Regions from separate parts of the Glutamicibacter sp. GQ173 genome, predicted to be linked through region 1. Evidence: predicted binding sites of a transcription regulator. Region 1 holds the regulator's gene; the other holds the start of a gene.
The links. The regulator LexA, encoded in region 1, represses DNA repair genes until DNA is damaged. The targets are predictions, from matches to a motif close to TCGAACANNTGTTCGA.

Region 1 (8,939 bases):
GCACGAAGTAAAAACGCTCGTTCTCGACGCCGGCAAAGAGCTTGGTGCTAGCTGGTGGCTGCACGGTATTCCAGCCCATGTGCGGAATGACATCGGATTTAAGCCGTTCGACAGTGCCGGGCCATTCGCCGATACCGGCAGTTTGGACTCCGTGCTCAACACCTTCCTCGAAGAAGACCTGGTGGCCGACGCAAATCCCCAATACGGGTTGTCCTCCGGCGATGCGGCGGCCGATCCAGCGCAGGGCTCCAATATTCGTCAGCTGTTCCATCACGGACGCGTAGGCGCCAACGCCAGGAACAACCAGCCCGTCAGCGCTCATGACCTTTTCGGGATCTGCGGTCAGCTCCACGTGAGCACCCGCGGCTTCCAGCGCCCGGACAGCCGAACGGACGTTGCCCGAACCGTAGTCGAGAACAACTACATTCTTCTTTTCCACTTAAAGTGCACCCTTCGTGGATGGAATCTTGTCACCCATGCGTTCGTCGAATTCAACGGCTTCGCGCAGAGCTCGTGCAAAGGACTTGAACTGGGCTTCAACAATATGGTGTGGATCGCGGCCCGAGAGCACCTCGACATGTGCACAAATCTGGGCATGGAAGGTGATGGCTTCAAAGACGTGGCGGGTCATGGAACCGGTGAAGTGCCCACCGATGAGGTGGTATTCCTGCCCCGCCGGCTCGCCGGAGTGGACGAGGTAGGGGCGTCCGGATACATCCACCACTGAACGCGAAAGTGCTTCATCCAATGGAGCATATGCGGTGCCGAAGCGCCGGATGCCGGCCTTGTTGCCCAGGGCAACGCGCAGCACTTCGCCGATGGTGATGGCGGTGTCCTCCACGGTATGGTGCACGTCGATGTGGGTATCGCCCGTTGCCCGAACGGTCAAGTCAATGAGCGAGTGCTTGGACAGCGCGGTGAGCATGTGGTCGTAGAACGGCACGGACGTGCTGATCTCCGACACACCAGTTCCATCGAGATCTAGTTCTACGAATACGGACGATTCGCTGGTGACGCGTTCCATGCGGGCGCGACGTGCGCCAATCAATTCGGCAGCCATGTCTTCCTTCGCTTGTTCTTGATTACTTTTCCGCGCCGAGCAGCTCGGATAGACGGTCCAAGAACGCAGTAGTTTCTGATTCGGTTCCGGCGGTTACTCGCAGAGTGCCCGGGATCCCATTGTCGCGGACGATAATGCCTGCTTCCAACAATCCTTCCCACACCGCGTGGGGGTTCTCCAGCCCGCCGAAAAAGACGAAGTTGGAGTCGGAGACGGAAGGCTTAAGCCCAAGCTCTTTCAAGCGCGCAACAATTCGATCTCGTTGCGTTTTGATGTCTTCCACCTGGGCCAACAACAAATCGATATTCTTCAGCGCCGCTACGGCAGTTGCTTGCGTGACGGCCGAGAGGTGGTACGGCAGCCGCACCAAGCGAATGGCATCGGTGACTTCAGGCGCCGCTGCGAGGTACCCGACGCGGGCGCCGGCAAGGCCAAAGGCCTTTGACATGGTGCGCGTGACGATGAGCCGCTGGCGGCCTTCAAGCAAGGTGAGCGCCGATTTGGTGCTGGACAAGGAAAACTCGGCGTAGGCTTCGTCAACAATGACCATGCCATTGTGCTCGCTCATTGCGTCATATACGGCTGTGATCACGTCCAGGCCAAGCGCCGTGCCCGTGGGGTTGTTGGGAGAGCACAGGAAGACAATGTTCGGTTGGTGCCTGAGAACTTGTTCTGCCGCGGATTCTGCGGAGAGAGTGAAATCCTCGGCGCGCGTACCGGCGATATATGTTGTATCGGTCCCGCTAGCGAGGAGGGGGTACATCGAGTATGTTGGCCCGAAACTCATGACGCTTCGTCCTGGCCCGCCGAATGCTTGCAGGATTTGCTGGAGGATTTCGTTCGAGCCGTTTGCCGCCCAGATGTTCCCTGCGGTCAGGGAATGGCCGAGATAGTTAGCCAGCAGTTCACGGAGTTCGGTGAATTCACGATCCGGGTATCTGTTGAGGCTGGTTGCTGCTTTTGCGACCTCTTGCGCAATGGCATCCACGACGGTTGGCGGAAGCGGATGAGTGTTCTCGTTGACATTCAGCTGAATGGGCACGTCGATTTGTGGTGCGCCATATGGGGATAGCCCGCGGAGATTCTCACGCAAGGGCAGCTGACTCAAAAGTTCACTGCGGTCATTCACGCAATAAGTCTACGTGTGTACCGGCTTGGCGGGTGAATCCGCTACGAGCCAAGGTAACAATCCCCTGCCTCGATCGATGCTCTAACCAGCGAGCACCGGGATCGACAGCGAGTCGCCAACGTGGATCTCGCTTCCCTGGAGGGAGTTGAGTTCCGAAATGTGGCTGACAGCAGAAGTGACGTCGTAGCCCTGGGCGTATTCCTTGGCCAAGCTCCACACGGTATCGCCCGGGATAACGGTGACGTCCACAGTTTCGACTCCCATTGGGAGTTCAGATGATGCCTTTGCATCAGAAGCGAACATCGAGAAGAAGAACGCTGCAGCTACGGTTAGCGCAAAAACTGGAATGCCCACCAAAACAGCCCAGCCGCGGCGGTTGATCCGGATCTTCAATGGACTCTGGGTTTGATTTGAGTCAAGTGCGAGGGTTGCCATGACCTTATCTCCTCAAGATTGTGTAGCGATGCGAAGTTATATTCGATACGTAGATTTCGAAGACTTGATCGAAACTAGTACATCTGTTCTAACAGAGCTTCGTCCGACTTGTCCAGAAGTTTTCGAACAAATCTTTGAAAGAAGCTCGCTTATCCACTAAGATTTCGAAGTAGACGAGCAATGAAAACATCACACCATCTGGCTCCGACAGTTTGGACTGCTGAACTTTCGACAGATAGCTAGGGAAGGCAAAATCTCATGTCAGCTTCACAACGCACTCCCCGATCGAATGCACGCTCGTTGACGATTCGCCAAAAGAAGATCCTGGAAACGATCCAGCGTGCCATCGGCAAGAACGGCTATCCACCATCCATGCGTGAGATTGGCGACTCGGTAGGACTCAAGAGCCTTTCGAGCGTCACCCACCAATTGAGCCAGCTAGAAAAGCTCGGGTACATTCGTCGAGATCCACGCCGTCCACGCGCCATGGAGATTTTGTTGCCACTGCAGTTGGCGGACGATGCTGAGAACTCAACGGCGTCGGAGGCTGCAGAGAGCAAGGCTGCCGAAGACGCGATGGTCATCGAGCTCAGCACGTCAGCCGATACCACCATGGTTCCATTGGTCGGCCGGATCGCTGCTGGTGGGCCGATCCTTGCTGATCAGTCTGTCGAAGATGTTTTCTCGTTGCCTCGCCAGCTGGTCGGACACGGCGAATTGTTCATGCTCAAAGTCTCTGGCGATTCCATGGTTGATGCCGCTATCTGCGATGGTGACTGGGTAGTCGTCCGCCGTCAGCAGAATGCTGAAAACGGCGATATCGTCGCTGCATTGCTGGACGAAGAAGCCACTGTCAAAACCTTCCGGCAGCGCGATGGGCATACATGGCTACTGCCCCAGAACTCACGCTACGAACCGATCTTGGGCGACGCGGCCAAGATCATGGGCCGTGTTGTTTCTGTGATGCGTTCGCTCTAATCGCATCAGGCATGAGGGGTGTTGGTGCGCAAGCATCAACACCCCTCAGTCCATTACTCCCTGCGATTTCGGTTTCGATTCGCAGCGTTGTGCTGCGCTGAAGATCATCCAACGCTGAACTGCCGCTGAGAGCCGTCGTGGTTCTTCGTTGACCAATCGGCTAGCTGTCGACGTCACCAAATCGCGTGCGATGCCCCGAACGTCCAGATCCATGCGATCATCGTTTGCGCAGAGGGCCAGGTATCGGCAGAGAATCCCGGCAAATAGGTTGCCATCGCCTCCTCCATCAAGCACCAGGGATCCAGCCTCATCGGCCAGATGCCGGCGTGTGGCATGAACAAGTGCAGCAGCATGCTCCAAATCAGCCGCGGTACCTAATTCCAGCAGCGCGCCGAGCACCGGACCCTGGTTATAGGTATAGAGGTGATCTTCCAGTTTTTGGCCTGTTGAAGTGAGTCTGAGCCCATCAAAATATAAACCGTGCTGGTCGCTGAAGATGTTGGAATGCATCCAGTCAAGCAGCTTCCTGGCTTGTTCGCGATCACCGATGCGTGCGAAAAAGAGTGCGGCAGGAGCGTTGGCAGGGGCATTCTTGAAATCGCGTTTCCTCGACCAGTACAAACCGCCATCGAGGACTTCGTCGATGCCGCTTTCCAATTGCTTGCGCAAAGTCGTTATTGCTCGTTTTGCACCGAGGTGGCTGTGCCCTTCCAGCTTCCGGGAAAAGGCCAGCAACCTCTGGCTTGCCAGCGCCAGCCATGCCATATCGTCAAAGAAGTAGTTCGGGAAGACTCCGAAATTGCGTATGCGGATTCCTGCCAGCAGGTCTTTGGCACGGTGAAGTTCGCGCCGGGCTGCATCACGATCGCCAGCTTCCCAATAGCCCAGCCCGTCGTCAAGGATCGCATCCAGATAGTGGGCCTGCCACCAATAGTTCCACTCAGCAAACGGATGAGAAAATCCATTCATATTGCTGAGCATGCTTCCGTCATGCATCCGGTGCTGAAGGCTATAGGGCCGGCCAATCCACGTGCCTGGCAGGCGAAGGAGCCGATGGCCAAAACGCGCATGCGTATCTTCGGCTGCTTCACGCGCCAGTTCCCTCATGGATTTCATCTTGCCTTCCGGAATTTGCCTTCCCTGTGGCACAGACATTAGTGCATTCAACGAGCCCGAGTCACCGGGTCATTGATTTCAAGCACCGGAAGTTACTTTTCAGCAGGCTTGAGGCGTTCCAGAACTCCAGAAATAACCTTCTTGTCTACTGTGGGCCACATCGGTGGCAGGGTAGCCTTCAGGAAGCTTCCATAGCGCGCCGTGGCCATGCGCGAGTCCAATATGGCAACAACGCCCCGGTCGTTGACCGATCGGATCAGGCGTCCTGCGCCCTGCGCCAAGCGGATGGCGGCATGAGTAGCCGAAACCTGCATAAAGCCATTGCCACCGTGCTTGGCGACGTCTTCGGTCCGGGCCTTCGAAATCGGGTCGTCGGGGCGTGGGAATGGAATCTTGTCGATGATGACCAGACGGCAGGAATCCCCCGGGACGTCAACTCCCTGCCACAGCGTCATCGTGCCAAAGAGGCAAGTGTCGCGTTCCTCTGCGAACTGTTCAACCAGGGATTTCATGCTGGCCTCGCCCTGGCACAAGATGTCCACGTCCAGCCGCTCGCGCAAGATGCTGGCGGCTTCTTCCGCCGAACGCTTCGAAGTGAACAGCGCCAGTGCGCCACCGCCGGATGCCTTGATGAGATCTTCAATCTCGTCCAGGGTCTCAGCGGCAAGTTGACGGCCAGGTTTTGGCAAATGCCTGGCTACGTACAGGATGCCTTGTTTTGGATAATCAAAAGGGCTTCCCACATCGACGCCAGTCCATGTCGGGGCTCCGTTCCCCATCAAGCCCAGTGAACCGGCCACGGCATCAAATTGCGAACCGATAGCCAACGTTGCACTGGTGAGTACGACGGTGCGGCCATCAAATAGGCCTTCGCGCAGTTTTCCTGCCACCGACAGCGGTGCGACATTGAGCGTTGCCGGTTGGGATTCTTCGGCCTCGACGTAGCCTCGGCCTTCTACGAATTCCCGTGGGCGCGTTGTGTAGAGAACTTCGCGGCGCTCTTCAGATTCGAGCATCCGCAGAGAGTCATCCATAACAGCCTGCAGCTGGGATCGTGCAGTCTGTCGTCCGCCATCGGCGGGCGCGTTCGCCTCTGGCTTGGACAGCGCCAATGCGAGGCGAGCCTGCTCAACAATGTCATTGAGTGCAATGCCCATGTCTTCGCGCAAGCCTTGCTCCAGCAGACCGGTGGGGATCCCGGTCAGGGACTTCTCCAGTCGGTTGGCCGCTTTGACCATTTCATCGACGTTCACGCCGCAGTGGCGCTTGGCGCCACCAGCAGCAGTCATCACCGTTCGAGCCGACAGCGCGCCAGACACCGAGCTGGTCACGCGGTCCTGCAGTTCGTGGGCCTCATCGATGATGGCCACATCGAAATCCGGCAAGACCGACAGGCCTTCAAACGCAGACACCGCCAGCAAGGCGTGATTGGTGATCACCACGTCAGATTCGGCTGCGCGGGCGCGTGCCATTTCCGAGAAGCATTCATCGGCCATCGGGCACTTTTGAGAACCCAGGCATTCCATCGCCGAAACCGAAACCTGCTTCCAGGCCTTGTCGCTGACGCCGGGCACCAATTCATCTCGGTCGCCGGTGTCGGTGCGCTCTGCCCAATCGCGAAGTTTCATCACTTCACTGGCAAGCGGTGAATAGGTAGTTCCGGCGGGTACTGCCGGTTCATCCATCGAGAACAGCGTGCCTTCGTCATCGGGGTATCCGCCACCGAGCTTGTATTGGCACAGGTAGTTGGAGCGGCCTTTGAGCAGAGCCACATCCATGGGACGGGAGAGCTTGCCCTTGAGTGACTCAAGTAATCTCGGCACGTCGCGACCGACAATTTGCGACTGCAACGCGAGTGTAGCGGTTGAAACAATCACTGGCTTGGCACTAGTTTGCGCATGGGCCAGCGCCGGAATGAGATAGCCCATGGACTTTCCCGTTCCGGTGCCAGCTTGAACCAGCAAATGTTCTTCGTCTTCCAAGGCAGCCACCACGTGCTTGACCATTTCCTGCTGGCCTGTACGCATGGCGCCACCCATGGAAGTTACCGCGGCCTCAAGAAGCTCAAGGGCCTGCTCTTGCTTATCCATGAATGTTGAAAGTCTCCAACTCTGCCGCCAGGGAATCGCGCACCTTGACGATCAATCGCGTGCCGTTGTCCAGGTGTTCGCTTTCCAGGATTTCAGATTCGCTCTGATGCAGCTTTGCAATCAAATCCCCGCGGTTGTACGGGATGAGAACTTCAAGCTGAATGCCTGGGCGCGGAATCGACGAGCTGATCTTTTCCAGCAGCTCGTCGATGCCCTCACCGGTGTGAGCCGAAACCACGGAGGTATTGGATTCACGGTTGCGGATTCGTTCAATGACAAATGGATCCGCGACGTCAGCCTTATTCAGGACGATGATTTCCGGGATATTCAACGCGTCAACTTCGCCAAGCACGGTACGAACGGCCTGAATCTGCCCCTCCGGGTCAGGGTGCGAAGCATCCACGACGTGCAGGATTAGATCAGAATCGGCAATTTCTTCCAGAGTTGAGCGGAAGGCTTCCACCAACTGGGTTGGAAGGTTCGACACGAATCCAACTGTATCGGCCAACGTATAGGTCAGCCCGTCTTCAGTCGCCGACTGGCGCACGGTTGGATCCAAGGTGGCGAACAGCGCGTTCTCCACCAGGACACCGGCGTTGGTCAGACGGTTGAGCAATGATGATTTTCCGGCGTTGGTGTATCCGGCGATGGCCACCGCAGGCACTTCATTGCGCTTGCGGTTGGCGCGCTTGGCCTCACGAGCAGGCTTCATGGCCTTGATCTCGCGACGCAGCTTGGCCATGCGGTCGCGAATTCGGCGACGGTCCATTTCGATCTTGGTTTCACCCGGGCCGCGCGAGCCAATGCCGCCACCAGCGGCGCCTACACGGCCACCAGCCTGGCGGGACATCGATTCGCCCCAGCCGCGAAGACGTGGCAGCAGGTACTCGAGCTGAGCCAGTTCAACCTGTGCCTTGCCTTCCCGGGACTTCGCATGCTGGGCAAAGATATCAAGGATCAGGCTTGTGCGGTCAATAACCTTGACCTTCACAATGTCCTCGAGGGCGCGGCGCTGGGACGGAGCCAGCTCAGCATCAACCACCACGGTATCCGCGCCGGTGGAGGCAACGATGCCGCGCAGTTCCTCGGCCTTGCCCGACCCCAGGAATGTCGAAGGGTCCGGCTTGCTGCGGCGCTGCACCACGCCGTCGAGAACTTCGGAACCTGCGGTCTCAGCCAAGGCGGCCAGTTCGCGCAGGGAGTTTTCGGCGTCGGTGACGGTGCCCTCGCTCCAAATACCAGCCAGCACAACGCGCTCCAGGCGCAGCTGGCGGTACTCGACCTCGGTAACGTCTTCGAGTTCGGTGGACAGGCCCGCGACGCGACGCAGGGCGCGACGCTCCGCGAGATCGTCCTGGTCCCCGTCGTATTGGGTAAAGCCGGTCGAGAAGCGGTTGAGCGCAGTGGCCTGCCCGGAGAAGATTGAGGTATCTTCTTCTCCGAAATGCTGGACCTGTGGGCTTTGGGCTTCATCGGCTTCGAGGATCCGGTCGATAGCGGCCTGGATCTGGGCATCATCCATTGATGCCGAATCGTGCTCGTGTGACTCGGAGTTAGTCATGGTCTCCTTAGAAGTACTTCGCATTCCAGAATAGTGCGGTTGACCCCCAGTTCGCGACGTGACGCGTTGGGGTTCTGTCGGTTCATCAAACATTCGTGGTCCTTTTGACAGCGCTCAAAAAATATAGGCAAGCAGGTGAATGCGGGGTTACCGAGGTGCGAAGGCGAATGGCAAGGTGTGTGATGCACAACTTGCGGAAAACAAAAAAGACTTCGCCGTCTGCCAATCCTTCAATGCCGGCACGCCAAATAGGCGCGTCGCCGGGGAGGATCGCGAGGTAACCGCTGCGGTTACGTATTAGACGAAAACGAAAGTCATAGGGAAAACTCTATCAGTCAATGTTCAAGCTGCCTATATCGCTTTGCTCACGTTGAATGCGCTGGTCTTTGGCCACGGGAAGCACAACGATAAACTTTGCCTATGACCTCGGATCACTACTTCACCGCCAGCCCAGCCTCGGCCGATGAACGACGCACCATTGAAGTCGAAATTAACGGCACGGTGCGCAAGGTTCAGACAGCCGCAGGAATCTTCTCGCCTTCAGGCTTGGATAAAGGCACCGCAGTGTTG
Region 2 (8,939 bases), on a different contig from region 1:
CGGTGAAGAAGCGCCGCGCGGTGGTGCCGGTGGAAGGCTACTACGAGTGGAAGAAGGAAGGCAGCAAGAAGCGCCCCTTCTACGTGCACCGGGAGGACGGGAAGCTGATCTTCTTTGCCGGGCTCTATGAGTGGTGGAAGGACGAGGATGGCAGCTGGATCCTTTCAACCTCGATCATGACCATGGATTCCCCGTCGGCGGAGGAACCCGGGGTGCTGGGGGAATTGGCCGGCTTGCACGATCGCCTGCCGATTCCGCTGGACCATCAGATGATGGGCCGCTGGATGAACCCGGCCGAGGAAGATGGCGAAGGGCTGATCGAGCAGATCCGTGTCCAGGCTTTTGATGTCGCCTCCGAATGGAGAATGCACGAGGTTGATACCGCGGTGGGCAACGTGCGCAATGATTTGCCGCAGCTGATCGAAGAGCACAGCAACTCGCTGTTTTAGTCGCTGGCAGCTGATCCGGTGGGCGCGGAACTGTGCCGCAATCCCAGGTAGCTGGCGGCCAAGAAAGTTCCGGCGGCTAGCCCCAGCTTGCCCAGGATCAGGGTTGCGCTGGCCGGATGGAATTCTGATTTGCTCAACGGCGCATAGGCAAACCAGCCAAAGGTCCGGACCTGGTTGTAGTCCCATATCATCGTTGCCAGGCCTGCTGCCGCCAGCAGCAGTCCTGCAACCAGCAACCAGGCTTTGAAGGGAGCGAGCTGGCGAAGCAGCAATCCGGCTGCAACGCCTAGCGCGCCAACGCCGAGCAATGCCAGAACCCAGCCGATGATTTCGGCGGGACCCGGGCCAATGTAGAACACAGAGCCAGCTTCCAGCGGTTCATAGGATCCGGTGTAGAGAACGATTTCTTGCTGGCTATCCCACCAGAGCACGGCGATGCCGGCAATTAAGAGCACTGCGGCGGCAATGAGCAATGGAATCACCGGTTTGCGGCGTTTAAGTTCAGGCATGGGATTAATCTTGCCACGCCAGCACCGCTGAAACACTGATTTTCTGGCAGAAGAAATTAAAGCGCAGGGGCAGCCGACCGCCATGGCCGACTGCCCCTGTCCTGCAGCACGCTGGCTAGTGCCCGCGCTTGATCCATTCCTCCAGGCTCGGCGCCTCGGCGCCGATGGTGGTGGCATCACCGTGACCGGTGTTGACTACGGTCTGCTCGGGCAGGACCAGCAGCTTGCCGCGGATCGATTCGATGATCGTCTCGAAGCTCGAGTAGCTGCGGCCGGTAGCCCCAGGGCCGCCGTTAAACAGCGTGTCGCCACTGAACAGCACTCCCAGGTCTTCTGCGTAGAAGCAGGTGGAGCCCGGCGAATGCCCGGGCGTGTGCATCGCGGTGAGCGTCGTGCCGGCGATGGTGAAGGTGTCACCATCGCTGATTTCCGCGTCCACGTCGCGCTCTGGATAAACAGCTTCCCAGAGCATGCGATCCTCCGGGTTGAGGAACAGCGGTGCATCGACGATGTCCGAGAATTCGCCGGCTGCGCGGATGTGGTCATCGTGTCCGTGAGTGAGCAGAACTGCCATCACCTCACGTTCGCCGACGGCTTCCTGGATCTTCTCGATATCGTGGGCCGGGTCGATGACCATCACTTCCGAATCGTCACCGATGATCCAGACGTTGTTGTCCACGTCCCAGGTACCGCCATCCAGGGAAAAGGTTCCGGAAGTGACGACGTTCTCGATGCGTGCGGACATCAGAGTTCCACCACCGAGCGCAGTACGGTTCCTTCATGCATCTTGTCGAAGGCTTCTTCGATCTGGTCGATGGTGATGCGCTCGGTCACGAAGGAGTCCAGGTCCAGGCGGCCCAGCTTGTACTGCTCGACAAGCATTGGGAAGTCGTGGCTTGGCAGGCAATCGCCGTACCAGGAGCTCTTCAGCGACCCGCCGCGGCCGAAGACATCGAGCAACGGCAGCTCCAGCTTCATCTGCGGGGTGGGCACGCCCACCAGCACGACGCGGCCGGCAAGGTCGCGGGCGTAGAACGCCTGCTTGTAGGTTTCCGGGCGGCCCACTGCGTCGATGACCACGTCGGCGCCGAAGCCACCGGTCAGTTCCTGGATGGCTTCGACGGCATCAGCCTTGGAGGAATCCACGGTGTGGGTGGCGCCGAACTTCTTGGCGCCCTCCAGCTTGTCTGCGTTGACGTCCACCGCGATGATAGTGGTCGCGCCGGCCAGCTGCGCGCCGGCGATCGCTGCAGCACCCACACCGCCACAGCCGATGACGGCCACGGATTCTCCGCGCTTGACCTCGCCGGTGTTGATAGCAGCTCCGATGCCAGCCATGACACCACAGCCGAGCAGGCCTACGGCAGCTGGATCGGCATCCTCATCCACGATGGTGCACTGGCCGGAATGGACCAGGGTCTTTTCGGCAAAGGAGCCAATGCCCAAAGCTGGGGAAAGCTCGGTGCCGTCCTCGAGGGTCATCTTCTGGGTGGCATTGAAGGTGTTGAAGCAGTACTTCGGCTTGCCCTTGGCGCAAGCGCGGCACTGGCCGCAGACTGCACGCCAGTTCAGGATGACGCGGTCGCCAACCTTGACATTGGTGACGTTTTCGCCAATCTGGCTGACTACTGCGGTGGACTCGTGGCCCAGCAGGTAGGGGTACTCGTCGCCGATTCCGCCGAGCTTGTAGTGCAGGTCGGTGTGGCAGACACCGGTGGTGAGCACGTCAACGACTACTTCTCCGGGACCTGGGTCCGGAACGACGATGTCGACGACCTCTACCGGCGCGTCCTTGACGCGGGAAATAACGGCTTTGACCTTATGAGGCATGGGATTTAACTCCTGGAACGATTGACTGTTGCTGTCTCGATGCTATCGGTGTCCCCGGCGCTTATCGAACATTCGTGACACAATGACGCAGGCAGTTTCGCGCAGAGCCAATTTGTGCGGGCTGCTCATGGGTTTAGGCGGTCAAGAAAGTGACGAGAGCTGGGTTGCCTGGCTGGTTCACATAAGACCCATCATCAGGGCAGCGCCGAATGGTGCGAAGAAAAACAAGCTAAGGCGGGGAGACCGACGAAGGCGAAGGTCAATGGAAACCAGCGACGATTTCGACGGTCCGTTCCGGCTCTTGCATTGCGCAACGCGGTCAAAAGTCCGTCGTGACCCTGCAAGGTTAATAATGGAATCGCCACCTATGAAGTGCGCCTTGCAACACTGGCGTGGAGCCGTGGCGCTTCGTTGAGCCGAGATGCACTGCTTGGCCATTTCGCCGGTCTTCTATCGGGAGACAAGCATGCGCCTACGAGGTTGGGCATTCTTCATCCATTTGCGCTCAGCGCAGCTTTTAACGAAGCGGTGTCCAGCTAACCCAAACTGTCGGTGCGCCTGACTAGTGTAACTGTCATTCGAACACGTGTTCGAATAGGATGGTTCTACTAGGTAAGGAGTGCACACGTGGGGATGTTCACCGAGTCAATCGAGGTTGCCCGCGCAGCGAACGGAATGCCGTTGCGCGTGAGCTGGCAGGGGCAGGAATACCGCCTGGCTGCCGAGCCTCAGCGCTGGTTCGAGCGCCGCAAGTGGTGGGATGAAAACCTGCGGATTCCTCGCGGAATCGGCGCAGGAATCGCCGACTATGAGATGTGGCGACTGCAACTGGTTGCGGTGCGCGGACCCCAGCAGGTGCACAGCGTTGACCTCAGTTTTGACGCGCACGCCGAACGCTGGCGACTGGTGCGTGTGCATGATTCCTTGGCCCGCAGCGCCTAAGCTGCAGGCAGGGGAACATATATTCGAAGGACCGCAATGAGCTTCACCCATTTGAACGTCAGTTCTTCCTATAGCGCCCACTACGGGGTGTCGCACCCGCGCGCCTTGGCCCAAGCAGCCAAAGCCCACGGTGCGCAGATGCTGGCACTCACTGACCGTGACGGGCTGTATGGCGCAGTCAAGCACGTCGCCGCCTGCATGGCAGAAGGGCTGGCACCCATCCTCGGTGCCAACCTCGCGGTGCTCGACTCTGCCGGCGAAACCCTGGCAAGAATCATCGTGCTAGCTCGCGGCGGTTGCGCAGGAGCTGGCTACGCAGCGTTATGCCGAGCGGTCACCCTCGCGCACAGCACCGCGCACGGCGTTCCGGGACTGAGCGCCAAGCAGGTTGGGGAACTGGGCCGCGAGGGAAACCTGATGATCCTGATCGGTGGCGACTCCGATGTAGCCAGGGCAATCCTCAAGGGAAAATACGCTCAGGCACGCACCCTCATGGCCGACTGGAAAAAGCGGGTGGGGAAGATGCTGCGGGTGGAAATCACCACCTACCTCTCCGCCCACGGTTCACGCTACAGCCTGGGCGAGGCAGCCCGCTTGCTGCGCTATGGCCAAGAGCGGGGGATCAAGGCCGTGCTTACCAATGCCGTGCGCTACGTGGACCCCGATGGGGCGGTCACCGCAGATATCATTGACTCCGCGCGCACCTTGCACAGCTTGAAAAACCTGGATTCTTGCCAGCCCAATGGGCAAGGCTGGCTGAAAACCCCGCAGCAGATGCAGCAACTTGCCACCGAAATCGGCAACGCCACCGAGCGGATCTGGGCCCATCAGATGCTGCGCAATACCGAACAGCTCGCCGCGTGGGCAGCACTGGATCCCGTCGCAGACCTCGGGTGGAAGAAGCCGGTGATCCCCGAGGCAAAAATCATCGGACTCTATCGCCCAGCCCAGCAGGAACTCACAGATCGAGTCTATGCGGCGGTCCCGCGCCTGCTGCCTGACACCGACCGGAACCTGATCGAGAAGCAGCTGGACCTCGAGCTGGGGGTGATCGACCGGCTGGACTTCGCCGGATACTTCCTGACCGTCACCGAAACCGTCAAGCTGATCACCGACATGGGGGTGCGTGTTGCGGCCCGCGGCTCGGGGGCCTCCTCGCTGGTGAATTACCTGCTGGGTATCAGCCAGGTGAACCCGCTGGCCCATGACCTGGTGTTCGAGCGCTTCCTTTCAGATACCCGAACCACTCTGCCCGATATCGACATCGACGTGGAATCCGCGCGCCGCCACGAGATCTACCGCAAGATCTTCTCCACCTACGGAGAGGAGCGCGTCAGCCTGATGAGCATGCAGAACGCCTACCGGGCTCGCGGCGCAGTGCGCGATGCCGGATCCGCACTGGGCATCGAACAAGAGCAGATCGACGACATCGCCAAGCAGCTCTGGCGCTTCTCCGCCTCCTCCTTCCGCGAAGCGCTCACCGAGAAGCCCGAACTGGCGGCATTGGCCGAGCGCATCACCGATGACACCCAGCTCGATATCCTCATCGACGCCACCGAACGCCTGGACCGGCTGCCCCGGCATATCTCCATGCACCCCTGCGGGGTGATCCTCTCCGACGCGAGCCTGCTGGACCGCACCCCGGTCCAGCCCTCGGGCATCGGGCTGCAGATGAGCCAATTCGACAAGCACGACATGGACCTAATGGGCTTGATCAAGCTCGACGTGCTCGGGGTGCGCATGCAATCAGCCATCGCCTACACGCTCGAGGAGATCGCCCGCCTGCACCCAAGCAAAGAGCAAGCGGCCCGCGCCGGCGGACATGCCGACGACAGCTACATCTCCGCCACCGGAGTGATCGACCTGGCCAGGGTGCCGCTGGATGACGAACCCACCTTCGAATTGATCCGCTCCACCCATACACTGGGCTGCTTCCAGATCGAATCCCCGGGGCAGCGCGAACTGGTCGGAAAGCTCGGCCCCCGCGAATTCAACGACCTGATCATCGACATCTCCCTGTTCCGCCCGGGTCCCATGCAATCGAATATGGTCAAGCCCTACCTGGAACACCGCCACGGATTCGCCCCCGAGCAGTTCCTGCACCCGGACCTGAAGCCAGCGCTCGCCGAAACCCACGGGGTCACCGTTTTCCACGAGCAGATCCTGCGCATCCTGCACGTGATGACCGGCTGCACTCTGGGGATGGCCGATGTCTACCGGCGGCTGCTGGGCAACCCGGAGAAGGAACCAGCAGTGGAACGCTACGTGCGCACCGAAGCAACTAAGCGCGGTTATAGCCAGGAGACGATCGACAAGGTCTGGAAGGTGCTGGCCGGTTTCGGCTCCTTCGGATTCTGCAAGGCCCACGGGGCTGCCTTTGCCGTACCCACCTACCATTCGGCCTGGCTCAAAGCCCACCACCCCGAGGCCTTCCTCGCCGGGATCTGGGAACACGACCCGGGGATGTATCCCAAGCGGCTGCTGGTCTCCGAGGCACGCAGAATGGGCGTTCCCATCCTCCCGCTGGATATCAACCGCTCCACGGGGCACTATCGAGTCGAACGAGTTTTCGAATCTGCTCCTTCGAAGCTCCCAGTGGTGCCCCGCGCACCCAGCTCACTACGCCCAGGACGCTATGGAATCCGCCTGGCTTTCCGCGATATCCACCAGATGAGCGAACGCGAAGTCGAACGCCTGGTTGCCGGCCAGCCCTATGAGCATCTGGCCGATGTCCGAGCCCGCGCAGGACTCTCGCGCCGCACCTACCAGAATCTTGCAGCCCTCGGAGTCTTCGATTCCCTGCTTGCAGGAACCTCCCGTGCCGACACCATCGCCCATACCCAATCCATGGCGCATAGCTCCCTTCCGGCCAAATACCGACCGGGACCCGGACAGCTGGCACTGGACCTCGGGAAAATCGAACACATCAAAGCCAACGGAGCCCAGCTGGATCCAGCCGAAGTAGTGCGCACCGAACTGGACCTGATGCACTTGGACGCCAGCGAGCACCTGATCTCCTCCTACCGGCAACGCCTGGCGCACCTGCCCATGACCCAAGCGGCCGAGCTGCTGCACTTGCGCAACGGAACCGAAGTGCTGGTCGCCGGGGTACGCGTGGCCACACAGACCCCTCCCATGCGCGGAGGCAAGCGCGTGGTCTTCATTTCCGTGGATGACGGCACCGGCTGCATCGACGCCACCTTCTTCGACGACACGCAGCAACGCACCGGGCCGCTGCTTTTCTCCACCCGCATGTTGCTCATCCACGGGGTCACCCGGCGCACCGGGCCACGTGGCATCTCCCTGCAAGCGCTCAACGCCTGGGACCTGCATCAGCCAGAAACGCTGCCTGCGGCCGGATACCTGGACAACGCTTCACGCCCACAAGCCAACTACCGGCCAAAACTCGGTAACGCAGTCCCCGGCAAGGAAAGCCTGGGAGAACTCGCCAAGCGCATGAACGCCGAAGGGCTGGACCAGCGCGGAGCCTGACCTAGGATGAAGCCATGGATACCGAGCGCAGAGAAGAGGCCAGCCGAATGCGCGCCGATAAGCCTCTGCAACTCAACCCGAAGCTCGTCCATGCGCTGACCGGCAAAGAACTCGGACTACACAGGGACGAAGTACGCCTAGCCAACCATTCGCCTCAATGGGAACAAGCCTTCACGCAATTGCAACAGATACTGCACGGCGACATGCCAGCAGGTGTCAAGGTAATCGAACACATCGGTTCCACCGCCGTATCAGGACTAAAGGCAAAGCCCATCCTGGACATCATCATCGGAATCGTCCCCGAGGCAAACAGCGAAGAACTGCATCGCTGGCTGCTTGAGCACGGATTCATCTACAGGGGAGAAGCGGACAACCTACGCCCAGATACGATGTACGGATTCGAGATCCAAACAAACATCAGGCTCATCAATGCCCATCTCATCGCCTATGGGCAGACCGAATGGGCGCACTACCTCGACTTCAGAAACCACCTGCGGACTAATCCCGAGGAGAGGGCAGCCTACCAACAGCTCAAAGAACGGCTAGCGGCTCGCCAGCTCCAAGATCGCCGCGGCTACCTCGAAGGGAAAGCGAAATTCATAATCCAGCGACGCAAGGCATGACTGTGGATACATCCGATGAAGAACTTTTCCTAAAGTACGTTCAAGCAAACCCCGTCAACAAGCAGATACTCCAGCTCGCACCGCAGCTCGGCCTCTCCGACTGGTGGCTCACTGCAGGTGCGCTATTCCAAACGGTTTGGAACGTACTGGAAGGCAAAGATCCTCAAAACGGGATTCGCGACTACGACTTCTTCTACTTCGACGAAGATACATCCTATGAGGCGGAAGACGCAGTCATACGCCTCGCGCGAGAACTCTTCAAAGACATCGACGCAGAAATCGAAGTCCGCAATGAAGCACGCGTCCACATTTGGTACGAAGAACACTTCGGGGTTCCAGCTATTCCATTCGCCAGCGTCACGGACGCCATCGATCATTTCGCAGCGAAAACCTGCTGCTTCGCAGTCACTAGCGATGCGAATGGGCAGATTAGCACCTATGCGCCGTACGGATTTGCAGATCTATTCGCCCGGAGGATCATCCCGAACCCAGTGCTCGCGCCCCGGGACGTGTATGAAGCCAAGACCAAACGGTGGTTATCCCAGTGGCCGTCGCTTACCGCTGAACCCTGGCCTGAGCGGAAACCATCAACGAACATCACTGAAGACTGACAATTCTCAAACCGAGGAAACATGCCCGTCGGCATCAATGACAAACGACGGATTATGCACAAAATCCCAGCGGAAGCCATCCGGATCGGCCACGCAGGCACTCTTGCCGCCCCAAGGCTGCACGGTGGGCTCGGTGATCGACGTTGCTCCCGCCTCAAGCGCTCGCCGGTAGTGGTGATCCACTTCCGCATCCGAGTGCACGTTATGTCCAAGCGAGATCGGCGGTGCCAACGGGCCGTGCCCGACATCGCCGTACTCGCTGGGCATCTGTTTCACGTCCCACAGGGCGAGCATCAAGCCATATCCGGCGCGGACAAAGGCGATTTCCGGGTGGGCTGGCTGCACCAGCTCAAACCCCAGGCCCTCGGTGTAGAACTTGGTGGAAGCGCCGACATCGCGCACGCCGAGGGTAATGGCGCTGATGACGGGTGGGGCCGGCTTGTTCATATTCCTAGGGTAGGAGCGGTTGAAAATGAAAGCCAT

Region 2: AC6CHO_RS05370 (DUF6504 family protein) is a predicted target of LexA. The motif match lies at 3,367-3,382, and genes of this name have one in related genera.

Annotation. Positions count from the first base shown of each region.
Region 1 covers NZ_JCAXDT010000006.1:222,362-231,300, reverse strand. Annotated here, with positions in the region: gene hisH (imidazole glycerol phosphate synthase subunit HisH) at 1-439, opposite strand, end outside; gene hisB (imidazoleglycerol-phosphate dehydratase HisB) at 440-1,060, opposite strand; gene AC6CHO_RS11695 (histidinol-phosphate transaminase) at 1,083-2,189, opposite strand; gene AC6CHO_RS11690 (LysM peptidoglycan-binding domain-containing protein) at 2,271-2,624, opposite strand; gene lexA (transcriptional repressor LexA) at 2,883-3,602, shown strand; gene AC6CHO_RS11680 (glycoside hydrolase family 76 protein) at 3,648-4,757, opposite strand; gene AC6CHO_RS11675 (ATP-dependent DNA helicase) at 4,811-6,808, opposite strand; gene hflX (GTPase HflX) at 6,801-8,369, opposite strand; gene AC6CHO_RS11665 (class I SAM-dependent methyltransferase) at 8,790-8,939, shown strand, end outside.
Region 2 covers NZ_JCAXDT010000002.1:306,334-315,272, reverse strand. Annotated here, with positions in the region: gene AC6CHO_RS05390 (SOS response-associated peptidase) at 1-449, shown strand, start outside; gene AC6CHO_RS05385 (hypothetical protein) at 446-958, opposite strand; gene AC6CHO_RS05380 (MBL fold metallo-hydrolase) at 1,074-1,703, opposite strand; gene AC6CHO_RS05375 (S-(hydroxymethyl)mycothiol dehydrogenase) at 1,703-2,788, opposite strand; gene AC6CHO_RS05370 (DUF6504 family protein) at 3,422-3,730, shown strand; gene AC6CHO_RS05365 (DNA polymerase III subunit alpha) at 3,767-7,222, shown strand; gene AC6CHO_RS05360 (GrpB family protein) at 7,237-7,845, shown strand; gene AC6CHO_RS05355 (nucleotidyltransferase family protein) at 7,848-8,456, shown strand; gene AC6CHO_RS05350 (VOC family protein) at 8,463-8,903, opposite strand.